Linked DNA regions of Methylicorpusculum oleiharenae. The protein of the gene in region 1 interacts with the protein of each later gene in a pairwise test. Links are inferred from orthologs where the notes say so. Each region holds a gene or a part of one and is shown in the gene's direction. Other genes may lie near its edges.

Region 1 (9,600 bases):
GGCGCTGAGTTTGACAGTTCATACAGCCGCGGTGCACCTGCTACTTTTCCGTTAAACAGAGTGATTGCCGGCTGGACAGAAGGCGTTCAACTGATGAAAGAAGGGGCAAAATACCGTTTCTACATTCCTGCTGAATTAGCTTACGGAACCAGAGGAGCCGGCCCTAAAATCGGTCCTAATTCCGCTTTGATTTTCGATATCGAGCTGATTAAAGTCGAATAAACCGTCGGACTCACATACAGAAAAGCTCAAGGTGCAAGGCAATCAACTTCACCTTGAGCTTTTTTTTGCCCAAACCATTGCCCAGCCCCAAGCATATGAATACGTTTCAATTGTTTGCCACTACACCCAAAGCCATGGAGCAGATTCTGGCTGAGGAACTTAAACAATTAGGTATAACTGATGCCAAGTTAACAGTAGCCGGTGTTGCCTTTGAAGGCTCACTGGAAACCGCTTACCGGGTCTGCCTGTGGTCTAGAATTGCCAACCGGGTTTTACTGGTACTGAGCAGCTTTCCTGTCAACCATCAGGATGATCTGTATAACGGCGTAAAACAAATCAACTGGTTCGAACATATGAAACCGGACGATTCAATGGCGGTGACTTTCAGCGCCAAAAACTCCAAAGCAATAAACAACACGCACTTTGGTGCGCTTAAAGTCAAAGATGCTATCGTCGACCAAATGCGCGCCAAATTCAACAAACGCCCCAATATAGACACGGAACAACCGACAATACGCATCAATGTCTATCTGAATGGCGAAAACGCGCAATTGAGCCTGGATCTTTCCGGAGAAAGCTTACATAAAAGGGGCTATCGTGATACGCAAGTCAAGGCGCCGATAAAAGAAAATCTGGCCGCCGCCATCCTGCTGCGCGCTGGGTGGCCTGACATAGCCAAACAAAACGGTACACTGATAGACCCGATGTGCGGCTCAGGTACCTTACTGGTCGAAGCCGCAATGATGGCGGCTGATTATGCGCCCGGCTTGCTGAGAACGCATTATGGCTTTTTAGGCTGGAAAAAACATGACGCCGCATTATGGCAAAATTTGCTCAGTGAAGCGGAATTACGCAAAAACACCGGCATTGAAAAACTGCCGGTCATTGCCGGTTTTGATAAAAGCAGCCAAAGTATCAATGCGGCATTGACGCATATCGATAACGCCGGCTTGAGCCGGAAAATTCATGTCGAACGCCGTGACATTGTCGATGCAGAGCCCGCAGCCGACTGGCAACCGGGATTGCTGGTGTGCAATCCACCGTATGGCGAACGCTTGGGGGATGAGGACTCAACATCCGAACTTTACCGGCAATTCGGCGATATATTAAAAAGCCGCTTTACAGGCTGGCGAGTCGCACTGATTATCAGCAACTCAGAACTTGGCTTCAGGCTGGGCATACGCTCACAAAAACCCATCACACTTTATAATGGAGCCCTGGAATGCACACTGTTGCGCCTTACAGTGGATGAGACTGCGTTCTTTATACCGAAGCCCAAAAACAGAGAAGAAAAGCTGTTTCAACTTGCTCAAAACACCCCGTCTGAATCAGTCGACAACAGCGCTGAAATGTTTTCCAACCGGGTAAGAAAAAACCTTAAAAAACTGACGAAATGGGCAAAGCTGCAGAATATTCATTGTTATCGCGTTTATGATGCAGATCTGCCGGAATATGCTGTCGCAGTTGACCTATACCAAGGTGATAAAACCTGGATTAATGTTCAGGAATATGAACCGCCAAAAACGATAGACCCAGACAAAGCCGATCAGCGGCTGGCCAGCGTTATAGCAGAAATACCCAAGCTGTTTTCGATTCCCGCTGATCAGGTTTTTTTGAAAATCAGGCGTAAAAAGCAAAACAAGGATCAGTATGAAAAGCAGGGCGATCAAGGCCGGTTTCATGTCATTGAAGAAGCGGGATGTAAACTGCTGGTCAATTTTGAAGATTACCTGGACACGGGCTTGTTCTTGGACCACAGGCCGATCCGTGCCAGAATTCAGCGGGAAGCCAAAGGCAAACGTTTTCTGAATCTGTTTGCTTATACCGGGAGCGCTACGGTTCATGCGGCAATGGGCGGCGCTCAGTCGACTACCACCGTCGACATGTCAAAAACCTACCTGGATTGGGCTCAGAAAAATCTGGCGTTGAATGGCATAAAAGGCAACCACGAAATTATTCAGGCCGATTGCAAAACCTGGTTACAGACTGAAGCGGACCGGCTCTATAAAAAACGGCAATACGATCTCATATTTCTGGATCCTCCTACATTTTCCAACTCAAAACGGATGGAAGATGTGTTCGATATTCAAAACGATCATGTAGAATTGATTTCAGATGCCGCAGCGCTTTTGGCTACGACGGGTGTACTCTATTTTTCCACTAACTTTCGACGCTTTAAAATGGACCATGAGGCACTCTCGGGACTGGTGATCGAAGATATATCGGCAGCAACACTGCCGGATGATTTTGCCAGAAATCCAAAAATCCATTATTGCTGGAGAATTCAAAAATGCTAAAACAAGTCAGGATATTGGTGTCAGGGCGAGTGCAAGGCGTTTATTTTCGAGCCTTTACCCAAAAGAAAGCCAAGAATCTCGGTATTACAGGGTATGCGAAAAATCTTTCCGATGGCCGAGTTGAAATCGTTGCATCAGGCTCAGAAGATGCCGTTGATCAATTGATCAAGTGGTGCTACAAAGGCCCCATCACTGCGCGTGTTGATCATGTTGAAACTGAATCACTGAACGGGGAAGCTATTCCTCCCGGTTTCAATGTGAGTTAATCCGCCGGACACGGCTTACCCCGTTATCGTACGGTTGCTTAAAACTTAATTACCGAAGCGCTCTACCGGCTTTTCAATGAACCATTTACACGAGGGGATCCTTATGTCTGTTAAATCCAAGTGGCTTTTCCCGTGGCTGATACCTGCCATGATGTTCGCATTTGCACAACCGGTTGCGAGTGAACAAACAAATACTCAGCCAGCACCTAACGGCTTACAAATTCCAAAAAACTATAAGGACTGGCCGGTTTTAGGCATCTCGCATAGAACCGATAAAAACTCATTACGGGTCATTCTGGGTAATAGTGTAGCGATCAAGGCGGCCCGTAGCGGTCAAACCAATCCTTGGCCGGACGGCACAATCCTGGCCAAACTGGTATGGAAGGACAGCGAACATCCGCTCTGGCCGGCCGCTACAGTTCCTGGCGATAAAGAACATATTGAATTTATGTTTAAAGACAGCAAAAAGTTTAAGGCCAATGATGGCTGGGGCTATGCGCGCTGGGTAGGAAAGGATCAAAAACCCTACGGAACGAACGCTCAGTTTGACCATGAATGCCATAGCTGCCATACCAGCGCAAAAGAGTCAGACTTTGTTTTTACCCGACCCGTCAAACTGCCTTAATTCTAAAAATGACAGGGCCAAATGGTGCATTAGCGATAGCCTAATGCACCGCCATTCTCACGGAAGCACAGTATTTGCGGACAGGTGAAAGCCTCATGTCATCGTAACTACAACGCTATAAGCTCCAGCGATTCACAGTTTGAGCTTTTAATGTTGCTTTGAGGAAAGGTGTAAGCCTTGCTAGGAACTCCGTAAACCCATCCATGGGAGCTTGACGGCCCGACATCCCCGCAAAGCTTACACCTTCCCTTTTTTATCATCAAACCGGGAATTGCTGCTATAAACTCGAAACTTTTGTAATAACTTTCGACGTGTGCTAATAGGTAGTTACAACCCCCACTGCAAATCCGGTAAATAGCCATGAATGACGACAAAACCGTTATTAAACCCACTTTATCGGCCAACGCCGCAGTGGTTGACGAAGATCGTACCGTGATATTTAAACCGGACGCGCTAAATGTAAGCTTGGTGGGCTCTCAGGGTGAAACCATTGCCACCTACTCATTTTCCGGCCGATTTACGGCAGGCCGTTCGTTGGATAATTCTATTGTTATCAAAAGCGATGTGGTCAGCCGTCATCACCTGGAAGTTAAATGGGAAAACGGCGGATGGTGGATTTTTAATCTGCAAAGTGCGAATGGCCTTTATATCAACGGCAGACTGATTCAACAAAAAGAAAAACTAAATCTGCCCTGCTCTGTTGCAGTGGGTCTTTCCGGTATTCAACTAAAAATCCAACTGGCAAAACACGCTGAGAATGCCGATCAGACGCAAGTTAAAGTCTTACTTGCTGAACCTTTGCCTGTTGAAAAGAGCCATGCGGCACGAAATTTATCTCAAGACCACATCAAAGCGCGCTTACTCGCCGAGGAAGCGGCAGACGATATGGGTGACTATACATTGATGGTTCGCAAGCTGATCCATGAAGACCGGGTCGTTCGAAAAAAGGGTTATAAAAAAATTATAGGGGTCTTAGGAAGTTTATTTTTGTTGTCCGCTGGATTGGTAGCCTATCAGCAGATTGCTCTGAACAATGCCCGCACACTGGCGATTGACATGTTCTATGACATCAAAATGCTGGAAGTCGGTTTATCGCAGGCCGATATCAGGCTAGAAGAAAGTGCGGAAACACTGGAAAAGACCCTGCGGGCCATCAGTACTGAAAAGTTGAGGATCGAACAGGAACAACTGAAATTGGAACAGGAAAAACTGGCTGCGGAAAGAAAACGCATGCTTCAGGACCGGGAAAGATTGGCGAATATGAAAGCCAAATACCGCCAGTATGTTGAAGAAGCCAACTCCTTACGCTTAAGGTTTCCAACAAAAGCCCAATACGAGGAAGAATTGATTGCGAAGGTCGCCAGGGAACTGGGGGAAAGCGAATTAGAACTGCCTGAAGACTTTGTGCTTGAAGTGAGAAAATATATTCAATACTGGCAAAGTTCGTCAAGAATCCAAAACGCGATAGAAACACTGGAAAAAAACAGTTTACTGCCGATTGTGATCAACACCCTCAAAAAACACGGGATGCCGCTCTATTTTATTTATTTACCCCTTCAGGAAAGTAATTACGATACTTATGCAATTGGCCCGGAAACTAAATATGGCGTTGCCAAAGGCGCCTGGCAACTGCTGGCAAGTACGGCGCAGCAATACGGCGTTGAACCGGGACCTTTGGCAAACGTGCCAGAGTATGATGAACTGGACGGCCGCTTCGATTTTAATCAAGCCACGCAAGCCGGTATAAAATATTTGAGGTATATCTACAGCACAGAGGCTCAAGCCTCAGGATTACTGGTTATGGCAAGTTACAACTACGGTGATAACCGGGTGAAGGGAATGATTAATAGAATGCCGGATAACCCACGCGAGAAAAACTTCTGGAAATTTCTTCAGCAATATGAACTGCCGAAAGAAACCAAAGACTATGTGTTTTATATTTTTTCCGCTGCCGTAATAGGCGAAGATCCGCAGCATTTCGGATTTAAATTCAATCCTCCTTTGTTTAATGCAAGCCCATAATTAGCCGCTGTCAAACTATCTGACCGGTAACGCTGGATTACTCAGAAATTGCTCTTCAAATCCATACCCACATAGATCGAAGCCACCTCCGAGCCGTATCCGTTAAAAAGTTCGGTGGCTCTTTTAGGCGTAAAAACGCCTGCTCCCAGGACCCGTTCACGGCTCTGACTCCAGCGAGGATGAGGTACGCTGGGATTGACATTGGCATAAAACCCGTATTCATTAGACGCACTTTTGTTCCACGCGGTTTGAGGCATGCTTTCCTGAAATTTGATTTTTACGATCGCCTTAATACTTTTGAAACCATATTTCCACGGCACAATCAATCTCAGTGGCGCACCGTTTTGTTTGGGCAATTCGTCATCATACATCCCGGTTGCCATTAACGTCAGTGGATGCATCGCCTCATCAATTCTCAAGCCTTCTTTATAAGGCCATTCCAGCACTTTACTTTTCTGCCCAACCATTACGAAGGGGTTATAAAGCGTTGTAAATTCAACAAACCTGGCTTTTGAGGTGGGCTTAAACTGTTTTAAAAGACCGGCTAGCGGAAAACCTATCCAGGGTACAACCATCGACCAGGCTTCAACACAACGGAACCGGTAAATACGCTGCTCCAGTGGATTATTTTTGAGAATATCATCCAGATCAAATACTCCCGGCTTTTCGCATTCACCTTCCACGGTAATCGTCCATGGACGCGTCGTCAGCCGTTGGGCAAGCACACTTGAATCTGTTTTATTCGTCGAAAATTCGTAGTAATTGGTGTAACCGGCAACATCTTCAAAATCATTGGGCTTCAGATCAGCAGAATAAGGCCCTATCGGCACTTTGGCATATTTTTTTTGCTCCGCCACTGATTCGCCCGGCAGAAAAGAGAGAGTAGCCGCTCCGGCGGCGGCTTTAATAATGGCCCTGCGTGCAGCAAAAACACGTTGATCGGTAACTTCTCGCTCAGGAATTGCGGCTTTCGTTTTGATTATCATCATTCATCCTGTTTGTAACGCATTGACAGCCAATAATCGATTGAAACATAACGGCCACCACCGTAAAAAAACAAAACCAGCAGCATAATAAAATAGGTCGCCGCAAATTCAATTCCGTTATTCAAGACAACGAAACTTCCATTTTCTGTCAATACATCGTAGTTACTGAATTGCTGCAAAATTGATTTTGCCTGTTCCAAACTTTCAATGGCTGAGCGCGTTCTGTCTGTTGCAAAAAGTCCTGACCCTGTTGCGATAGCCAGCCAGCCATTTTTAAGATGCACCATAACGCCTGCAACTATCATGATGACCATCAGCGGAATTGAAATAACCCGAACACTAAAGCCAATCAGCAGGAAAACAGCGCCCAACACTTCTATCAATGCTACCAAAAATACCATCAAATAAGGTAAAGGCAATCCCAGTCCCGAGTCGCTATTACCGAACCACTCGGCAGTCTCGGTAAAATTCATAAACTTTTTTGATCCTGCCATCCACAAAACAGGGACAAGATAAAGACGTAATGCCAATAAAACAATAAAATCAACATAACGTGATTTATCTAACCAGTTATTAAACAGATGTGTACTCTGCAGACATCTTTCGAATAGATGCTTATAGTCAATCTCTTTCAAATTCATCGCCTATCCCCTTAAAAATTCAGTTCTATGAACCACCTGACTGACTTTATAGTAAATTATTTGTAACTTATTCAGCGGAGCACCAAAACAAAAGTGATGCACCTTGTAGGTTGCGGTTGGCGATAGCCAACCCAACATTTCAAGGCCATGGCGGTAATTGTTGGGTTGTGAAAAAGCAGGCAACTCAACCTACGCTGAATAATGACAATTATTTCAAACAACTGACCTCTTAATGCTCAGTAAAACCCCAAGTGATTGCTGTGTCAATCGGCTTATTGCCAGGAAATCAATATGACAAATATTTTTGCCAACATCCCCGCCCAAATACCCGAGGAAATTATCGAAAATCTGATGAATAACGACATTATCAAAATTGAACGCATCATATCCAATGGTCATATCACTCCTTATGAAGAATGGTACGACCAAAGCCATGACGAATGGATATTGATACTGCAGGGCCAAGCGTTGCTGCGTTATGAAGAGTCGACTCAACCGCTAAAACTGGTAAAGGGAGACTATCTGCTGATACCTGCCCATCAAAAGCACCGGGTTGAGTGGACATCGCCGGATGAACTGACTATTTGGCTGGCTATCCACTGGAAAGCTCGCTAAATAAATCGCCCCCGCCCCGCGCTGATTCAACGCCTCTACTTCAGCCTGTTCTATTCATTTTCATAACTATAGACAGACTGGTTTTTCGGCTGAGCCTCAAAATACTTTTTGAAAGCAGGCATAAAACTGGCTGTAATAGGAATTGAGTAAAAACAATAGATTGCCGCCGCTTCTCCCGTTGAAACACCGAGTAACCATTGCGGCATAAACAAGGTCATGATGGCCATCACCAAATGGTAGGATGAAATTTTCCAGTTATTTTCCCAAAGAAATCCGCTGAATGCCAACGCAAATAAGGAGCCATGGGTAACAATCAGTCCAAAGGCGCTTGAAATGGCATAACCGATGTGATACTGCCCCATGAACAAACATGAAAACATCTTACCGATAAAATTAGGCGCAATACCAAATAACTGCCAATCATTGGGCAATTGCGTGAACATCAAAAAGCAAATACTCATTGAAGTGCCTATCATTGCCGCTTTCTTAAGAGCATCTCTATCGGTTGAATAGGTTGCTAAAGCCGGCATAATGGCAAACGCCTGTAAACTGATATGGTAAGCAGATAATTCGCTCAACAATAAATTGGTCCCATAACCACATTGGTCCGCAACCGGATAAGCAAAGTATTGAATAAATTCCATCAAAGAAAAATGAAAAATCGCATAAGCTCTAGCGAAGCGAACCCAAAAAGCCTCTTCCTTATCCATGATTGTTAGACTTGAAGCAACCAGCCCCGCGATACCGAGTCCCAAAGACATATTTGCACTAAAACACATAAAAAATCTCATCAGTCAGTAAAAAAAATCAGCTCACCTTCATCTGCTAGATGCAGGCTATTTGGTTAATTTGCACATATTCAACTATTTTTGATTTGTTTTGGATTGTTCAGGTTATTACCGCTAACACGGAATTATACCTTTTTGATGAGCGGGCGCGCGCTCTCATCGACTTCTTAAACAACGTAGGTATTTCCTGCGGTTTTTTTAGCAACGTAAATTAACCAAAATCAGCAAGGCATTTTATATAAAATACAGGGTATCTGCTCACCTCCTCCAATTTTATTGGGTGTAGGTGGTTGATTGAAAAGGCTTCTGCAACAGGGATGTTGCAGAGAGCTACAGGGACGTGTTTACGCGTCCTTTGAAATCAAGCACCTACGCCTATAATTCAAAGCGGGCGAGTAGTTACAATACAGAACCTTACCGGCAACAAATTTTCATTGGGAACAACCGGGAACAACTCGCGGCAAATCATATAAAAAATATTAATGTTATACTTTCAGCCGTAACATAACGATCTGCTTATTTACCACCAAAATTATAACTATACTTGGCAGATCCACTGCTCTCTTTACTCCTATCTGATCGAAAAAAATGTCTGGCATCAGAGGATGCGGGTACGTTTGGCGAGGATGTTCGGCAGCAGAGAACGCTGCCGTTTAGCCCCCATGGAGGGGTTCACGGCAGTCCTCGACAGGCTCATCCTGAACCTTTAATAAAGTCAAACAATTTTTCAGTATGTAAGGAGTAATTCTCAGGAATTATCCCAAAACTGATATAGCTAATTTAAGCTTTTGCAAATGCCAAAAGTTTCTGTTTGACTCCAATTGACAGGAGGACAAACCCTTATGCTTAAAATTATCCATTCCCCATGATTTAAAGATACCTTTTAATCATAACCGACTTTTTTAACTCCTGGAGCAATTGTATGGGTCCCCATTACCTGAGTCCATTTTTCACCCCTAGAAGCGTCGCTGTCGTAGGGGCTACGGAGCGGCCTGAAAGCGTGGGCCACCGGATCATGATCAACATGCAAGAGGCCGGCTTTAGCGGCGGGCTTTATCCCGTCAATCCGAACCGCGACACGATCTGCGGCTTAAAAGCCTATCCTGACTTGGCTGCAATACCTGAAAAAATTGAATTG
Region 2 (16,690 bases), 150 kb from region 1 along the record:
GGTCTTTGCGCTGTGGCTGGCTTTTTCGTTAAGACTCGGGGTGTTTTATGTGCCCACGGATCATATTTGGATTTTGTTTGTTTTAGCACCGTGTACTGTTATTCCTATTTTTATCAGGATGGGTTTATACCGGGCAATTATTCGTTATATCGGGGTTAGGGCACTCGCGACCATTACGCAAGCCGTTACGCTTTATGCTTTGATATTTGCCGCATTGGTTTTCCAATTAAGACTCGGTCTTGTTCCTAGAACTGTCCCGCCATTGAATTGGCTACTCATGTTGTTTTTTGCCTCGGGAAGCCGGTTCATGGCGAGGTGGTGGTTTGGCGATTTATATGCCCGTCTTACGGCAAATACTGAAAAGGAAAATACCCGCAGAAAAAATGTCATCATTTACGGTGCAGGGAGCGCCGGCGCACAGTTGGCGGCAGCATTAATCAATGGCAGAGAATATAGGCCAGTTGCGTTTATTGATGACGACAGTAAATTGCATAAGCAAAAAATCAATGGAATAAGAATTTATCCTCTAAGTGCGCTGACCTACTTGATTGAGCGCCATAAAGCTGCCGATTTGTTATTGGCTATTCCTTCTGCGACCAGAGCCCGGAGAAGCGAAATAATCTCACGATTGGAACCTTATCCTGTTCACGTCAGAACAATGCCTGGCATGGCCGACATGGCGCAAGGCAAGGTTACATTTGATGAGCTGCAAGAAGTTGATGTTGCTGATTTGTTGGGCAGGGATGCTGTAACGCCGGATCCCCTACTGTTGACAGCTAATATTTCCGGCAAAGTGGTGATGGTAACCGGTGCCGGGGGCTCGATTGGATCTGAATTATGCCGGCAAATCTTTGCCCTCAAGCCGTCCGCACTTATCCTGTTTGAAATGAGCGAATTTTCGCTGTATGAACTTGAAAAGGAACTACTCAGCAGCTTAACTCGTTTGAATGCGCAGCTTCGCATTGTGCCGGTCTTAGGTTCGGTGCTTAATCAAAAGCGGGTGGAGAAAATTTGTACGGTATTCGGTGTTCAGACTATTTATCATGCGGCCGCCTACAAGCATGTGCCAATGGTGGAAAAGAACCCGGGCGAGGCGGTGTTAAATAATGTATTTGGTACGTTAAGCCTGGCTAAGGCCGCAATTCAGTCAAAAGTGGAGACATTTGTGCTCATCTCCACAGATAAGGCGGTAAGACCCACCAATACCATGGGGGCAACGAAGCGCTTTGCCGAGTTAATATTACAAGCGCTGAGCGTGGATAATGTTGAAAATCATAAAATACGTTTCACAATGGTCAGGTTTGGCAACGTATTGGGCTCTTCAGGGTCAGTTGTGCCTTTGTTCAGAGAACAGATAGCACGAGGAGGCCCCGTTACAGTTACTGATTCCAGAATAATCCGGTATTTCATGACGATTCCTGAAGCCTCTCAGCTGGTTATTCAGGCAGGGGCTTTGGGGCGGGGTGGCGATGTATTCGTGCTTGATATGGGCGAACCTGTCCGTATTCTGGATCTTGCCAGGCGGATGATCCATTTGAGTGGGCTTACAGAAAAAAACAATACCCAGCCATCAGGTGATATAGAGATTGTGTTTACCGGATTACGGCCCGGCGAGAAGTTGTATGAGGAGCTACTGATTGGCGAGAATGTTTCTGAGACAAGTCATCCCCGCATTATGCGTGCGCAGGAAGAGATTGTGCCGTGGAAAATGCTAAACCAAAAACTGCAGGAATTGGAGAAAGCGACTCTGGCAGATGATTACGAACAGGTTAGAAAGATCTTTAAGGATGTTGTGTCGGGTTTTGCGCCACAATGCACCATAGAGGATTGGATTTGGACTGAAACGACCGGCAAGCTGTCCGGGGTAAATCAGTTAAAGATCCGCAAACTAAATCAGATCAACTGAATATCAGGCCAAAAAAAACCTCCCAATGCTTTTTGCAGCAAGGGGAGGCGAAAGATCAAGCAGAGTTTATGAGGAGGAACTGCTTGCAGGTACTACACCAGAAGGTAAAAAACATCTCTTTGATTAAATATTCCCTATTTAGGGTTTTAATCCATACTATCAAGTTTTTAATTTAGGTCTTATAAATTTAACCTGGATAATACTGGGTAAATCAATAGTTTCTAGTTCGAAATGGCTGCTAAGAAAAAAAACGATCAATCAACACTTGCTGGCTACTATACAGACATATAATTTGCTTACAATAGTCCAAAAGATAAATGGATTGTTTCTTGTGATTAAATAAACCATAATGTCAATAAGTTTTTATGGTTTTTGTTAACTTGAAACGGTTTAAGCTTAAAGGTTTAAAATTTGTGTGCCGCTGAGAGGTTTAGTCTGAATTGCTAGCCGCAGAAATTAAACTTTGGCTGGACTGATCTTTAAATTTAGGAGTGGAATTTGGATAAGCTAACGAGCATGACTGTTTTCGTAAAAGTAGCAAAAGCAGGAAGTTTTGCGGGTGGTGCTCGGGATCTGGGAATTTCCAGAGCTATGGCGACAAAACATATTATGCAATTGGAAGGCCATTTAGGTACACGCTTATTCAATAGAACAACGCGCAGTCTAAGTTTGACTGAAGTAGGCGGTTCTTATTTGGAGCGTTGCCAGCAGGTGCTTGAGGAAGTCGAAGAAATGGAAGCTGCGGTGACACATTTGCAGACTGAGCCCCGAGGATTACTTAAAATAAGTGCGCCACAGGTCATTGGTGCAACTCAAATCGCACCGGCTATCGCTGAGTTTCTTAAATTGCATCCCGATTTATCGGTAGAAATGATTTTACAGGGGAATATAGGTGATCTGATTGATGAAGGCATCGATATGGCAATACATTTAGGTGGCGTGGAAGATACCAGCATGATTGCCAGGAAACTTGCCAGTTCGCCTTTGGTGATCTGTGGTTCACCGGCTTATTTTGAAAAACATGGAGAACCAAAATCACCGGAAGATTTGGCCGAGCATAGCTGCCTGATCAACTGGGCCATACCCCCAAGAGACCAATGGCGATTTAAAGGTGCTTATGGCGACTTTATGGTTAAGGTTTCCGGGCGAATCCAGTCAAACGTGGCAGACCCGATTCGGGTTGGGGCAATTCAAGGCCTTGGGTTGGTCATGCTGCCCAAATATATTGTTGGCCGAGATATTGAAAAAGGTAAATTAAAACCGGTCCTTGAAGAATATGGATTGGATCCCCTGGAAATTCATGTCATTTACCCCCATCGTAAATATTTGTCGGCAAAAGTGCGGCGATTTTTGGACTTTCTTCAAGATTGGCTACCTCATCGAATAGGTATTGAAGGCAATAGAACGTGGAGTCAGTAGCTGTCAAATGGGATCGTACCTATGCTGATAGTGATCCTGTCAATGCTCAACCCTGTGCAGTATTAGCCGAAAATAGTTATTTGTTACCCGGTGAAGGCTTGGCTTTGGATTTGGCGTGCGGACTGGGCGGAAATGCCTGTTTTCTGGCAGCGCAGGGACTGATTACAGAAGCGTGGGATTGCTCGGGTGTCGCACTGGCTAAATTAAAACAGTATGCCGGGTCAAAAAAGCTTAACGTTTCTGTGCGACAATGTTTTATCGGTGCAGAATGTTTTGTACCCTCCCGTTTTCATGTCATAGTAGTCTCAAGGTTTCTTGACCGGACTCTGTGTGATGCGATAATAGCGAGCTTAGTGCCGGGAGGTTTGCTCTTTTATCAAACATTTACTCTTACCAAGGTGAATGAGAAGGGTCCATCGAATCGAGATTTTCTGTTGGAAAATACAGAATTACTCAAGCTTTTTGCGCCGTTAGATGTGCTGTATTACCGGGATAATCAGCGTATTGGCGATACTTCACAAGGTCTTAGAAATGAAGCTCAATTTATAGGGCGGAAACAGCTTAAGTCTTTAGATTGAGGCAAAAAACTGTTTGAATAGTCAAGACCAATAAACAGGCATTAACACACAAAGGAATAGCTGAGCTAATGCCTTTAAAAAATCATATTTTAATCAACACAATACTAGAGTACATTTTAAGTGATCCAACAATTAAGAAATATTGCAATCATTGCTCACGTAGACCATGGCAAAACAACCCTGGTAGATAAGTTACTGCAACAATCGGGGACTTTCAAAGACCATGAAAAGATTTCTGAGCGGATGATGGACTCTAACGATCTTGAGAGAGAGCGCGGAATTACGATTCTGGCGAAAAATACCGCAATTGATTGGGAGGGATATCACATCAATATTGTGGACACCCCGGGCCATGCCGACTTTGGCGGTGAAGTTGAACGGGTACTCTCAATGGTAGACTCGGTCCTGCTTTTGGTCGATGCCGTGGATGGTCCTATGCCGCAAACGCGTTTTGTGACGCAAAAGGCATTTGCATTGGGATTGAAGCCTATCGTGGTAATCAATAAAATTGATCGCCCCGGCGCTCGTCCTGACTGGGTTGTTGATCAAACCTTTGATTTATTTGATCGTTTGGGTGCAACTGATGAACAATTGGATTTTCCTATTATCTATGCTTCAGCCTTGAACGGTTATGCAAGTTTGGAATCTACTGCTACCGAAGGTGATATGACGCCCTTATTCCAGACGATTGTTGATAAAGTCAGTCCGCCTAATGTTGATTTGGAAGGTCCTTTCCAAATGCAGGTTTCCAGTCTGGATTACAATTCCTATGTGGGCGTTATCGGCATTGGCCGGATTCAGCGTGGCGCTGTTAAGTCAAATATGTCACTGACATTGATCAATCGCGAAGGCGTGACGCGCAAAGGACGTATTTTGCAAATATTCGGGTTTCACGGTTTAGAACGAGTGGAAGTGCCTGAAGCAAGAGCTGGCGACATTATCGCGTTTACCGGAATTGACAAGCTGGAAATTTCGGAAACCTTGTGCCATCCTGATGCGGTAGAGGCTATGACGCCACTGTCTGTGGATGAGCCTACCGTGACCATGACGTTTCAAGTCAATAATTCACCGTTTGCCGGTAGAGAAGGTAAGTATGTCACCTCAAGGCAGATTCGCGAGCGCCTGGAAAAAGAACTGCAGCATAATGTGGCGCTGCGTGTAGAGGATACAGAGGATCCCGATAAATTCAAAGTATCCGGTCGCGGCGAATTGCATTTGTCCGTATTGATAGAAAATATGCGACGTGAGGGATTTGAGCTGGGAGTTTCCAGGCCGGAAGTCATCATCAAGGAGATCGATGGCGTAAAATGTGAGCCGTTTGAAATGGTGACCATTGAGGTGGAAGAAATTCATCAAGGCACCATTATGGAAAAAATGGGTGACCGCAAAGGCGATTTACAGAATATGGTGCCGGATGGTAAAGGCCGGGTCCGTTTGGAATATATTGTGCCTTCAAGAGGCTTGATCGGTTTTCAATCCGAATTTTTGACCGCAACGTCAGGATCAGGCCTTCTTTATCATGTGTTTGAAAATTATGGGCCGCTCAGACCGGGAACAGTGGGCAAACGTCAACGTGGCGTGCTAATCTCAATGCTGCAAGGAAAAGCCGTCTCGTTCGGTTTGTTTAACTTACAGGAACGTGGCGATTTATTCCTGGTACACGGTGATGAAGTTTACGAGGGAATGTTAGTGGGCATACATTCGCGAGCTAACGATTTGGTGGTCAATCCTACCAAGGCCAAGCAGTTGACGAATATGCGAGCATCCGGAAGCGACGAGGCGTTGACATTAAGCCCGATTCAAAAATTTACGCTAGAACAAGCTTTGGAATTTATCGATGAAGATGAGTTGGTGGAAGTAACACCCAAATCGATCAGGTTGCGCAAAAGGCTACTGACCGAAAATGATAGAAAGCGGGTATCACGTTCAGGCGTATAAAAATGCGGTCTGGTATTTTAAATTATTGGTAATTGTTTAGCGTGGTTTGGGTTGCGTTCATTTCGCAACTCAACTTTTGAGACCATGGTTTTGAAATGTTGGGTTGGCTGTCGCCAATCGTAACCTACGCTGAATAATTTCAAAAACTAAATACAAATAATGATAAGAGTTGTACAGCAGAGAATTGAAAAAGTTTGTTGTGCATACTCTCAACATAATAGACAGCATCTAGAAACTTTCATAGTAGAATGTTTGGATTAACCTTTAGTCTATAGTTGTTATGGAATCACGCACCGCGGAAATCGAGCGCAACACGCTTGAAACGCAAATAAAAGTTAAGATTAATTTAGATGGAACAGGAAATTCATCCTTTTCAACGGGTATTCCTTTTCTAGAACACATGCTGGATCAGATTGCCAGACATGGCCTGATTGATATGACCATTGAAGCAAAAGGCGATTTGCATATTGACGATCATCATACTGTCGAAGATATCGGCATCACGCTGGGCCAGGCTTTTGCTGCCGCGCTGAGTGACAAAAAAGGCATTTATCGCTATGGACATGCTTATGTTCCTCTGGATGAAGCATTATCCCGGGTTGTGATCGATTTTTCAGGCCGCCCCGGCCTCGTTTATGATGTCAAATTTCCCAGAGCCAGCGTTAGCCGTTTTGATGTTGATCTTTTCCGGGAATTCTTTCAGGGATTTGTTAATCATGCGGGTGTTACCTTGCATATCGATAATTTGAAAGGGGTCAATGCACACCATGTTGCTGAGACCATATTCAAAGCAATGGGACGCGCCGTCCGTATGGCCGTAGATTTAGATCCACGTATGGCGGGCATTATGCCTTCTACCAAAGGCGTTCTTTAATTTCACACTATTATGTCTTCAGTCGCTGTCATTGATTATGGAATGGGTAATTTGCATTCCATCGCTAAAGCTCTGCAACATGCAGATTCCCAAATTGATATCAGTATCACGAATAATCATCAGACCATTCTTGATGCGGATCGCATTGTCTTTCCCGGTGTGGGTGCAATCGGCGATTGCATTCATGCATTACAGGAAAACGGTCTTACCGAGATCATAAAAACAGTTGCAGGCGATAAACCTTTTCTGGGAATTTGTCTCGGCATGCAGGCATTGCTGACCGATAGTGAGGAAAGCAGCGGTGATTCGGATCAAAACTGCGAACTCAAGACGCAAGGTTTAAATTTGATTGCCGGACATGTCGTCCGTTTTCCTGAGCACTTAAAAGACCAGGATGGAAACACATTAAAAGTGCCGCATATGGGCTGGAATCAAGTCCATTTTAATGTCCATCCATTATGGGAAAACATCAGTCAGGCGAGTCGTTTTTATTTTGTCCATAGCTATTTTACGGTCCCTGATGATAAATCAGTGATCTCGGCCACGGCCGATTACCCAGAGGCGTTTGCCTGTGCTTTAGCGCGCGAAAATATATTCGCGGTTCAATTTCATCCCGAAAAAAGCCAGACGGCAGGTCTTCAGCTTCTGCGCAATTTTTTACATTGGGATGGGCGTGTTTAACCTAAGTTTTGTCCGGTCACCTTTCCGGCATTCAGTAAGATCTTTAGGAAGCTATTATTATGTTGCTGATACCTGCAATTGACTTAAAAGAAGGAAAATGCGTACGCTTGCGGCAGGGCAGGATGGACGAAGATACGGTTTTTTCAGATGATCCGGTAGCTGTTGCCGGTAAATGGGTGGAAGCCGGAGCCAAGCGGATTCATTTGGTTGATTTGGACGGCGCATTTGCCGGAAAACCAAAAAATGCGGCTGTCATCCATCGTATAGTCCAGGCTTATCCGGAACTTCCTATTCAAATCGGGGGCGGTATCCGCGATGAGGATACGATTCAAAGCTATCTCGATGCAGGTGTTCAATACGTGATTATAGGAACTAAAGCGGTCAGCGCGCCGCATTTTGTAAAAGATGTTGCGATTGAGTTTCCCGGTCATATTATTGTCGGTCTGGATGCAAAAGAAGGAAAAGTGGCGATTGATGGTTGGTCCAAATTATCGCATCATGATGTGATTGATTTGGCTCAAAAATTTGAGGCAGACGGTGTCGAGGCCATTGTCTACACCGATATTACAAGGGACGGCATGATGAACGGTGTCAATGTAGAAGCCACCGCAAAATTAGCCAGGTCAATCAACATTCCAGTTATTGCTTCAGGCGGTATCACGGATATCAGGGACATTCAAGAGCTGGGCAAATATGTCAGTGATGGAATCATGGGTGCCATAACCGGCCGGGCAATATATGAAGGAACTCTTGATTTTGCCTCCGCTGCACTGTTAGCCGAGACATTCGATTAGTTATGGGCTTAGCAAAACGCGTCATACCTTGTCTGGATGTTGATAATGGCCGAGTGGTCAAAGGTGTAAAGTTTGTCGATATCAGAGATGCCGGTGATCCTGTTGAAATTGCGAGACGTTATGACCGTGAGGGCGCAGACGAACTGACCTTTCTCGATATAACGGCCACTCACGATAACAGGGAAACGATTGTTCATGTCGTCGAACAAGTAGCCAGTGAAGTATTTATTCCTTTGACCGTGGGTGGGGGCATAAGAACCCTGGACGATATCCGGCGCATGTTGAATGCAGGTGCTGATAAGGTTGGTATTAACAGTGCAGCGGTATTCAATCCGGATTTCGTCAGGCAGGCTGCGCAACGATTCGGATCACAATGCATTGTTGTTGCAATAGATGCGAAAAAAGTCAGTGGTCTACACGAAGCCAACCGGTGGGAGATTTTTACTCATGGAGGCCGAAAAGGAACCGGTATCGATGCGGTTGAATGGGCAAAGAAAATGGTTGATTATGGCGCGGGTGAAATTTTATTGACCAGTATGGACAGAGATGGCACGCGTGAGGGATTTGATCTGATCTTGACTCGTGCTATCAGTGAAGCGGTTTCTGTTCCGGTCATCGCTTCAGGCGGAGTGGGTAATCTGGAGCATCTTGCTGAAGGCATTATGGAAGGTAAAGCCGATGCGGTTTTGGCAGCCAGTATTTTTCATTTTGCTGAACACAGTGTGCTTGAAGCCAAGCAACATATGGCATCACGCGGCATTGAGGTGCGTTTATAGTGACAGGCGATTGGTTGGATGAAATACGCTGGACCAGCGAAGGTCTGATACCGGTCATCGCCCAGCAGGCCGATACCGGAAAAGTGTTAATGTTTGCCTGGATGAATCGTGAGTCGCTGGCATTGACGGTCGAGGAAGGCTATGCGGTCTATTGGTCCCGGTCAAGAAACCGGCTTTGGCGCAAAGGCGAAGAATCCGGGCACAGACAGAAAGTCATTTCACTTTACCTGGACTGTGATGAAGATGTTATTTTATTAGCCGTTGATCAGCACGACGGTATCGCCTGTCATACCGGGCGGCACAGCTGTTTTTACAGAAAACTGGTCGATGGTCAATGGCAGGCTGTTGATCCGGTACTAAAAGACCCTAAAGCGATATACAATCATGAATGATGTTTTGCAACAATTAGCCGATATACTGGAACAGCGCAAACAGGCGACGGAAGAAAAATCTTATGTTGCCAGCCTCTATGCAAAAGGTTTGGACAGTATTTTAAAAAAAATTGGTGAAGAGGCTACAGAAACGGTTATTGCCGCTAAAAACGGTGATAAAGAGCAAATTATTTATGAAACAGCAGACTTGTGGTTCCATTGCATGGTGTTGCTGGCTCAACAAGGTCTGGGGCCGGAGCAGGTCCTGCAAGAATTACAGCGGCGCTTTGGTTTATCCGGATTAGAGGAAAAAGCAAAACGCAAAAAAAATTAACATCATTTCGGCATAAGCCAATTCGGAGTCAAAATGGGCATCAGTGTTACTCAATTACTCATAGTTTTAGTTATCGTCATTGTGTTGTTCGGCACAAAAAGACTGCGCAATATCGGTTCAGATCTGGGCGGCGCCATCAAGGGTTTTCGTTCAGCCATGAAAGATGGAGAGGCTGGAAAAAACCTGCCGGATAAAGATGACGAAGACGATATCGTCAGTCATGTCGAATCAAAAGATGACAAAAAAGTTTAGACAACATTATGTTTGACGTTGGTTTTTGGGAAATTTGCATGGTGGGTTTGGTCAGTCTGCTAGTGATTGGGCCTGAACGACTCCCCAAGGCTGCGCGGATTGCAGGCTACTGGCTGGGTAAAACACGCAGTATGGTCGCGGCTGTCAAGGCTGAAATCAAAGAAGAATTACAGGCTGAAGAGATTCGGCAAACCTTGCGGGAACATGCGTCACTTGAAGATCTGAACGAAACTATTTCAGAAGTCAAACAGGCTTCCCAAAACCTGAAAGAATCAATTGATTCCGTTCCCAAACAATTGAGCGGAAAAACAAAGCCTGTCGATGAGTAAACATACTTTTGATCATCAAGAAGAACTGCCTTTCATCTCGCATTTAATCGAGCTACGAAATCGGATTTTAAAAGTCGTTCTTTCTGTTCTGGTTGTGTTTCTGGGTTTAGCGACCTATGCAAATCAGATATACAGTTATCTGGCCGGACCGCTGTTAAAGCATTTGCCAGAAAATAGCACGATGATTGCGATTGATGTCGCATCCCCTTTTTTCACTCCGTTTAAGCTGGCGTTGGTTCTTTCGGTATTCATAGCAGTGCCTATTATCCTGTATCAATTCTGGGCTTTTGTGGCGCCGGGGTTGTATAAGAACGAACGGAAAATGATCCTGCCGCTGCTTGTTGCGAGCACATTTCTGTTTTACTTGGGCGTGGCTTTTGCCTATTTCGTCGTTTTTCCGTTGATTTTCGGGTTTTTAACGGCCGCAGCACCGGAAGGGGTTGCGGTAATGACGGATATCAGTAAATACCTGGATTTTGTGCTAACCCTGTTTTTTGCTTTCGGCATTTGCTTTGAAGTGCCGATATTCACCATAGTTCTGGTTTGGACAGGTTTGACATCGCCGGCTGATTTAGCCGAAAAGCGTCCTTATGTGATTGTTGGGGCTTTTATTATCGGGATGTTGCTGACACCACCCGATGCAATATCACAGACCTTATTGGCTATTCCAATGTGGATGTTGTTTGAAGTAGGCCTATTGTTCTCGCGTTTATTCGTACGCAAACATGATAACGACTTGCAAACCACGACCGGGGAAGATGAGTGATTATTTAGTCAAACAACTTCACATTTATTCTTCCGATATAAAAATCAAATTATGCAGTGATTCTGCCAGCTTTTCGTTACCTGTTTCGTTGAGGCGCAAGGTATCGGCGGTCAGCGCCGGGTCCTTCATCAAATCAGGTACTAAGTCCAATTCGACGGGCACATTCTGGCGAGTCGCGAGTTGCTGATAGAACGATGCGCTGAAACCGCTTTGAGGATGAGAAGGCAGTCCGAGAAGCAACACTTTGATATTGCGATTTTTGATCTCGATGATCATTGCTTCCAGGTTAGTTATCGTTTCTTCATGCTGAATATTATTCTGCATGTCACTGCCTCCGTGAGCCAGAATAACAAGATCGGGGTGCTGCTGATCCAGCAATTCGATGAGTCTGGCAATTGCATCGCGAGTCAGTTCTTTAGTTTTACCGCCATTGATTACTGGAAGCAGAGTGAGCTCGCTAAGAATATTCGGGTAAGCATTCGGGTCGGTAAGTGTTGTGCCGTAGGTCAGATTGTCCCCAAAAGCCAGAATAGTGGCATTTCTCGGCAGACTTATAGAAGTCAACTGAAAGTGTGCGCAAGCAGTCAGCAGCAGGCAGATTAAAATAAAAGAATTTTTTATGGGGTTCATAGGCTTATGCAAAAAATTGTGCTGATTACCGGTGCGGCCAGGAGAATAGGAGCAGTCTGTTGCCGGTTGTTACATCAACAGGGCTTTAATATGATTTTGCATTATAGGTCTTCGGGTGATGATGCGCGAAACCTTTGTGCTGAACTGAATGATCTTCGTCCCGACTCTGCAGTGGCTTTGTCCGGTAATTTATTGGATATGCAAGCTATTGATGCTTTGGCCAAGGAGGCGGTAGCCGTGTGGGGGAAGCTGGATGTGTTGGTAAACAATGCATCGTCTTTTTATCCCACACCTTTGGATTCGGTGACTGAGAGCGCTTGGGAGGATTTGCTGGGCACAAATTTGAAAGCGCCTTTTTTCCTGGCCAAGGCTTTGCTGCCGGAGCTTCGCTGCCGCCAGGGCTGCATTGTCAATATTGCAGACATACATGCTGAGCGTGGCCTGGAGGGTTATCCTGTATACAGCATTGCTAAGGCGGGATTAGTTGCTATGACCAAGGTGCTGGCTAAAGAGTGCGGCCCTGAAGTCAGAGTCAACACCGTTTCTCCCGGAGCGATATTATGGCCTGAATACGACAGTACCGAAGCCGAGCAAAAGAACATTATAGAAAAAATTCCACTGGGTCATTGCGGGAAGCCGGAAGATATTGCACGGGCAGTGAAATTCCTTATTCAAGATGCTGATTATATTACAGGGCAGGAGATCAAGATTGATGGAGGGCGGACGCTGTCTTGCTAAGCGAACTTTATTGGTTTTAAACAGTGTTTAACCATTCAGGTATGACTTTCTGTTGATCAATGCGGCGTTTATCAAAGCTATCCCATATTTCAGCATAAGTACGATGACTGATAGGGTGACGGAGGTCAGGCGCAATTTCGGCAAGCGGTTCCAACACAAAAGCATAGTCCTCGATTTCAGCGCGAGGGATTTGCAGGCGGCCATCATTAAGTATCAAGTCATCATAAAGAACAAGATCGAGATCCAGCGTTCTTGCCGAGAATTTTTTACTATCTCGGCATCGGCCGTGATTTAATTCAATCTCTCTGAGACGCTGAGCGACGCTGTTTACATCCAGGTTTGTATTGAAACCGACAATCAAATTGTAAAAATCCTCGCCTTCAAAGCCCACGGCCTTGGATTGGTAAACACTGGAAATCAGTAATTCACCGAACAGTTGTTTTAGCGCATGTAGGCTGGAGGGGATATTGATATCCTTATCAATGTTGCTGCCAATGCTTATGAAGCAAAGAGCCATGTTATTGATGTCCTCGTTCGATAATTATGCCAACGTCATTAGCGCCACGAATAGCGCCTTTTTTATTCAGCGTGATTTTAACCCGGCTGATATTAAACTCGTTCAGAATTAGCTGAGCTATCTCCTCAGTTAATTTTTCGACCAAAAAAAACTGGCTTGATTCGACGAAAGCGATCACGCGTTTCGATACGGTTTTGTAATCGAGCGTATAGCTAATGTCATCGGTTTCAGCCGCTTTTTTTATGTCGAAGGCCATTTCAATATCAAGAACCACTGTCTGTTTTGTGGTTCTTTCCCAGTCATAAATGCCAATGATTGTTTGTATTTCCAGCCCGCCTAAAAAAATAATATCCATTGTCTTTTCCGGTTATCATGTGCGCTTTAAAAAAGGTAAGTATCAGGGAATTGACTCTGGGTTACAAGTTTGGCGTTGTCGAGAGGTAAACAATGTTTGAATGGTCATTTATTCCATTAGCTTATTTGGCGGGTTCGATTTCGAGTGCGATTTTGGTCTGCAAGCTAATGGGTTTGCCGGATCCACGTGATCAAGGATCGGGCAATCCAGGTGCAACTAATGTGATGCGGATAGGGGGTAAAAAAGCAGCGGCCATTACCTTGCTCGGCGATTTGTTGAAAGGTTTGCTGCCGGTCTATTTTGCAAATCTGTTGAATGTATCTCCAGAGATTTTGGCAATGACCGGGCTGGCTGCATTTTTAGGCCATTTGTACCCTGTTTTTTTTGGTTTTAAAGGGGGAAAAGGGGTGGCAACATCAATAGGTGTGCTGCTCGGTTTTTCATGGTGGTTAGGTTTGATTTTTATGGCAATCTGGTTTTCCATTTACAAGATTTCAAAAATTTCCTCTTTGTCAGCATTAGTTGCCTCAACCATTTCTCCTATCGTAACCTGGTACCTTACCAAAGAAATATATCTGTTGTTAGCCGCTCTAGTGATGACAATTATTTTGCTTTGGCGTCATAAAAGTAATATCCAAAGACTGTTAGCCGGGCAAGAAGCTTGACGTTTTATTGTCCACTCCGGGCAATTCGTTGATAGGCCAGCGAGGCCTGGCCTGAATGCATAAGTCGTCGTGTTGGTCCGCTAAAAACCTTTGGCAGCCTGCGTAGGCTACCATGGCTGCATTGTCGGTACAAAACTCAAACCGGGGGAAATAAATGGCAGCATTTTCTTTTTTTGCCATTGCCGTGAGTTCATCGCGAATAGTGGCATTAGCACTAACGCCGCCGGCAACAACCAGCTTTTTCAGCTGGGTCTGTTGGAGTGCGCGTTTGCACTTGATGCTTAAGGTTCCGGCTACGGCTTTTTGAAAAGCAAAAGCAATGTTGGCTTTATCCTGTCCTGTTTGAGATGTGCTGAGTAAGGTATTCATCGTGAATGTTTTTAATCCGCTAAAGCTAAAATCCAGGCCTGGCCTATCGGTCATAGGTCTGGGAAAGCTATAAACAGGCTGGCCTTGCTCTGCCAATTTGGCTAGTCGGGGACCGCCTGGATAGGGCAGGCCCAGCATTTTAGCCGTCTTGTCGAAAGCTTCTCCTGCCGCATCATCCAGGGACTCACCCAATAACACATAGTTACCCAAGCTTTTAACGGCTACCAGCAGGGTATGTCCGCCTGAAATCAGTAATGCCAAAAAAGGAAAATCGGGCGGGTCTTTTTCCAGTAAGGGAGCTAAAAGATGTGCTTCCATATGGTGAATAGCAATAGCAGGGATGTCCAGGCTCCATGCCAGACTGCGAGCGGTGGTTGCACCCACAAGCAGCGATCCCATGAGTCCTGGTCCGGCCGTATAGGCAATGCCGTTGATGTCATGTTTATCCAGGTTTGCCTCATTCAGGCATTGGTTTATCAAAGGTATCAACTTTCTAATGTGGTCCCTGGAAGCCAGTTCCGGAACAACGCCCCCGTACTCGCTATGCATCTCAACCTGGCTGTAAACAAGGTGATGACAAAGGCCTAATTTCGAATGATAAATTGCAACGGCAGTTTCGTCACAGGATGTTTCTATGCCTAGAGTGTACATATTTTTGAAATAATTAATAAAAAATGTATAATTGAGAGTTTCCTTGTGTCAGAGACTCTTTAGGGGTCTTATTTTTCGATATTATTATACAGGTTAGTAAAATGCCGTCAGTTAAAGTAAAAGAAAACGAACCATTTGACATCGCAATCCGCCGCTTTAAGCGTGCGTGTGAAAAAGCAGGCGTTTTGTCTGAAGTGCGTCGTCGTGAATTCTATGAAAAACCCACTGCCGAGCGAAAACGCAAAGGTGCAGCAGCGATAAAAAGACATTTGAAAAAATTGGCTCGTGAGCGTTATGCACTGAAAAACTTGCGTCGCGGACGCCCACAAATTTAATCTTTTGCGGGAGCAGGCTAGATGGATTTATTAAAAGACCGGATCAGGGAAGATATGAAGGCCGCTATGAAAAGCGGAGCCAAAGTTAAGCTAGGCGTGATACGCTTGATTATGGCTGCAATTAAGCAGCGCGAAGTTGATGAAAGAATAGAATTGGATGATGAGCAGGTTATTCTTGTGCTGGACAAGATGGTCAAGCAGAGAAGAGAGTCAATTCGACAATTTCGTGCCGCAGAAAGAATTGATCTTGCTGAAATTGAAGAGGCCGAAATTGTAGTCATACAAGACTATTTGCCTCAGGCCTTGACAGACGAAGAGATCGATTTAATGATTCGAGAGGAAGTCGAAGCACAAGGAGCGGTATCTATTAAAGATATGGGTAAAGTGATGAATGCTCTTAAGGAGAAGATGCAGGGACGTGCAGATATGGCTCAGGTAAGTATAAAAATAAAAAGTGTCTTGGCGGGATAGTTCCGCCATTCTTACCTCAGGCGGAGTTCCACATAACATATACACAATTTGCCAAGCTGAAAAGCCGGTCTTTTGCGGTTCGAAAATGGTTTGTATGCTTTATGGAATTCCATATTGTTACAGTGGCAGTTGGGCAAAGATCATGCGGTATTTGTGTCTGTTTATTCAGGGAAAGCCTCTTAACTCATTCGAGATATAAGGTGAATGATGTCGGGTAGGATACCTTCCTCGTTTATAAATGACCTTCTGGCGCGGGTTGATATCGTTGATTTGATTGACTCTCGTGTGCCTCTAAAAAAAACGGGGAGCAACTATGTTGCTCGCTGTCCCTTTCATACAGAAAAAACACCCAGCTTTTCAGTCAGTGCCAAAAAACAGTTCTTCCACTGTTTCGGCTGTGGCGCCAGCGGTAACGCGATAACTTTTCTGATGGATTACAATCACCTTGACTTTGTGGAGGCGGTTGAAGATCTTGCCGCATTCGCGGGCATCGAAGTGCAAAGAGAAAAGGATGTCGGCATTGAGCAGCCAGAAAAAAAAGATATCAGTCATCTCTATAATCTGATGGGCAGTGTGGCTGCTTTTTATGCCGAGCAACTGAAACAGAATCCCGAAGCAAAGAAAGCGGTTGAATACCTTAAGGTTCGGGGAGTCAGCGGCGAAATCGCCAAGTCGTTTATGTTGGGCTATGCTCCTGGTGACTGGAATTCATTGTCAGGCCGATACGATACGAAGGATCTCCTCGAAACAGGTATGCTGGTTGCTCGGGATGGGGGTGGGTCGTATGATCGTTTTCGCGGGCGAATCATGTTTCCCATCAGAAATAAACGGGGCAATGTGGTTGGCTTCGGTGCGCGGGTTTTAGATGATACATTGCCCAAATACTTGAATTCGCCTGAAACGTCCCTATTTAGTAAAAGTAATGAAGTTTATGGTCTATA

Evidence for each region.
Region 2: the proteins of rlmKL (region 1) and typA interact in binary tests that used the Escherichia coli proteins (3 or more experiments, as listed by UniProt). The link is inferred for Methylicorpusculum oleiharenae from one-to-one orthologs.

Annotation. Positions count from the first base shown.
Region 1 is NZ_WUTY02000001.1:942,740-952,339, forward strand. What follows is about bases 1-2,918. They hold rlmKL (bifunctional 23S rRNA (guanine(2069)-N(7))-methyltransferase RlmK/23S rRNA (guanine(2445)-N(2))-methyltransferase RlmL), read left to right. Parts: upstream 1-317; coding sequence 318-2,519; downstream 2,520-2,918. Other genes in these bases: GO003_RS04450 (FKBP-type peptidyl-prolyl cis-trans isomerase), read left to right, coding at 1-222; yccX (acylphosphatase), read left to right, coding at 2,513-2,785; GO003_RS04465 (cytochrome P460 family protein), read left to right, coding at 2,889-2,918. Outside these bases: more of GO003_RS04465, read left to right, coding at 2,919-3,410; GO003_RS04470 (FHA domain-containing protein), read left to right, coding at 3,771-5,432; protein-methionine-sulfoxide reductase catalytic subunit MsrP, read right to left, coding at 5,474-6,415; GO003_RS04480 (HvfX family Cu-binding RiPP maturation protein), read right to left, coding at 6,418-7,059; GO003_RS04485 (cupin domain-containing protein), read left to right, coding at 7,351-7,674; GO003_RS04490 (DUF5765 domain-containing protein), read right to left, coding at 7,725-8,453; GO003_RS04495 (bifunctional acetate--CoA ligase family protein/GNAT family N-acetyltransferase), read left to right, coding at 9,385-9,600. UniProt on the Escherichia coli protein: Specifically methylates the guanine in position 2445 (m2G2445) and the guanine in position 2069 (m7G2069) of 23S rRNA. Methylation occurs before assembly of 23S rRNA into 50S subunits.
Region 2 is NZ_WUTY02000001.1:1,091,204-1,107,893, forward strand. The notes cover bases 3,495-6,432. They hold typA (translational GTPase TypA), read left to right. Parts: upstream 3,495-4,023; coding sequence 4,024-5,841; downstream 5,842-6,432. Other genes in these bases: GO003_RS05145 (class I SAM-dependent methyltransferase), read left to right, coding at 3,495-3,903; hisB (imidazoleglycerol-phosphate dehydratase HisB), read left to right, coding at 6,122-6,432. Also shown: GO003_RS05135 (polysaccharide biosynthesis protein), read left to right, coding at 1-1,906; GO003_RS05140 (LysR family transcriptional regulator), read left to right, coding at 2,405-3,325; more of GO003_RS05145, read left to right, coding at 3,313-3,494; more of hisB, read left to right, coding at 6,433-6,715; imidazole glycerol phosphate synthase subunit HisH, read left to right, coding at 6,728-7,396; hisA (1-(5-phosphoribosyl)-5-[(5-phosphoribosylamino)methylideneamino]imidazole-4-carboxamide isomerase), read left to right, coding at 7,456-8,190; imidazole glycerol phosphate synthase subunit HisF, read left to right, coding at 8,193-8,966; hisI (phosphoribosyl-AMP cyclohydrolase), read left to right, coding at 8,966-9,358; GO003_RS05180 (phosphoribosyl-ATP diphosphatase), read left to right, coding at 9,351-9,671; Sec-independent protein translocase subunit TatA, read left to right, coding at 9,705-9,923; Sec-independent protein translocase protein TatB, read left to right, coding at 9,932-10,252; twin-arginine translocase subunit TatC, read left to right, coding at 10,245-11,018; GO003_RS05200 (GDSL-type esterase/lipase family protein), read right to left, coding at 11,043-11,648; GO003_RS05205 (pteridine reductase), read left to right, coding at 11,655-12,386; folK (2-amino-4-hydroxy-6-hydroxymethyldihydropteridine diphosphokinase), read right to left, coding at 12,403-12,903; folB (dihydroneopterin aldolase), read right to left, coding at 12,905-13,258; and 5 more genes. UniProt on the Escherichia coli protein: A 50S ribosomal subunit assembly protein with GTPase and nucleotide-independent chaperone activity, required for 50S subunit assembly at low temperatures, may also play a role in translation.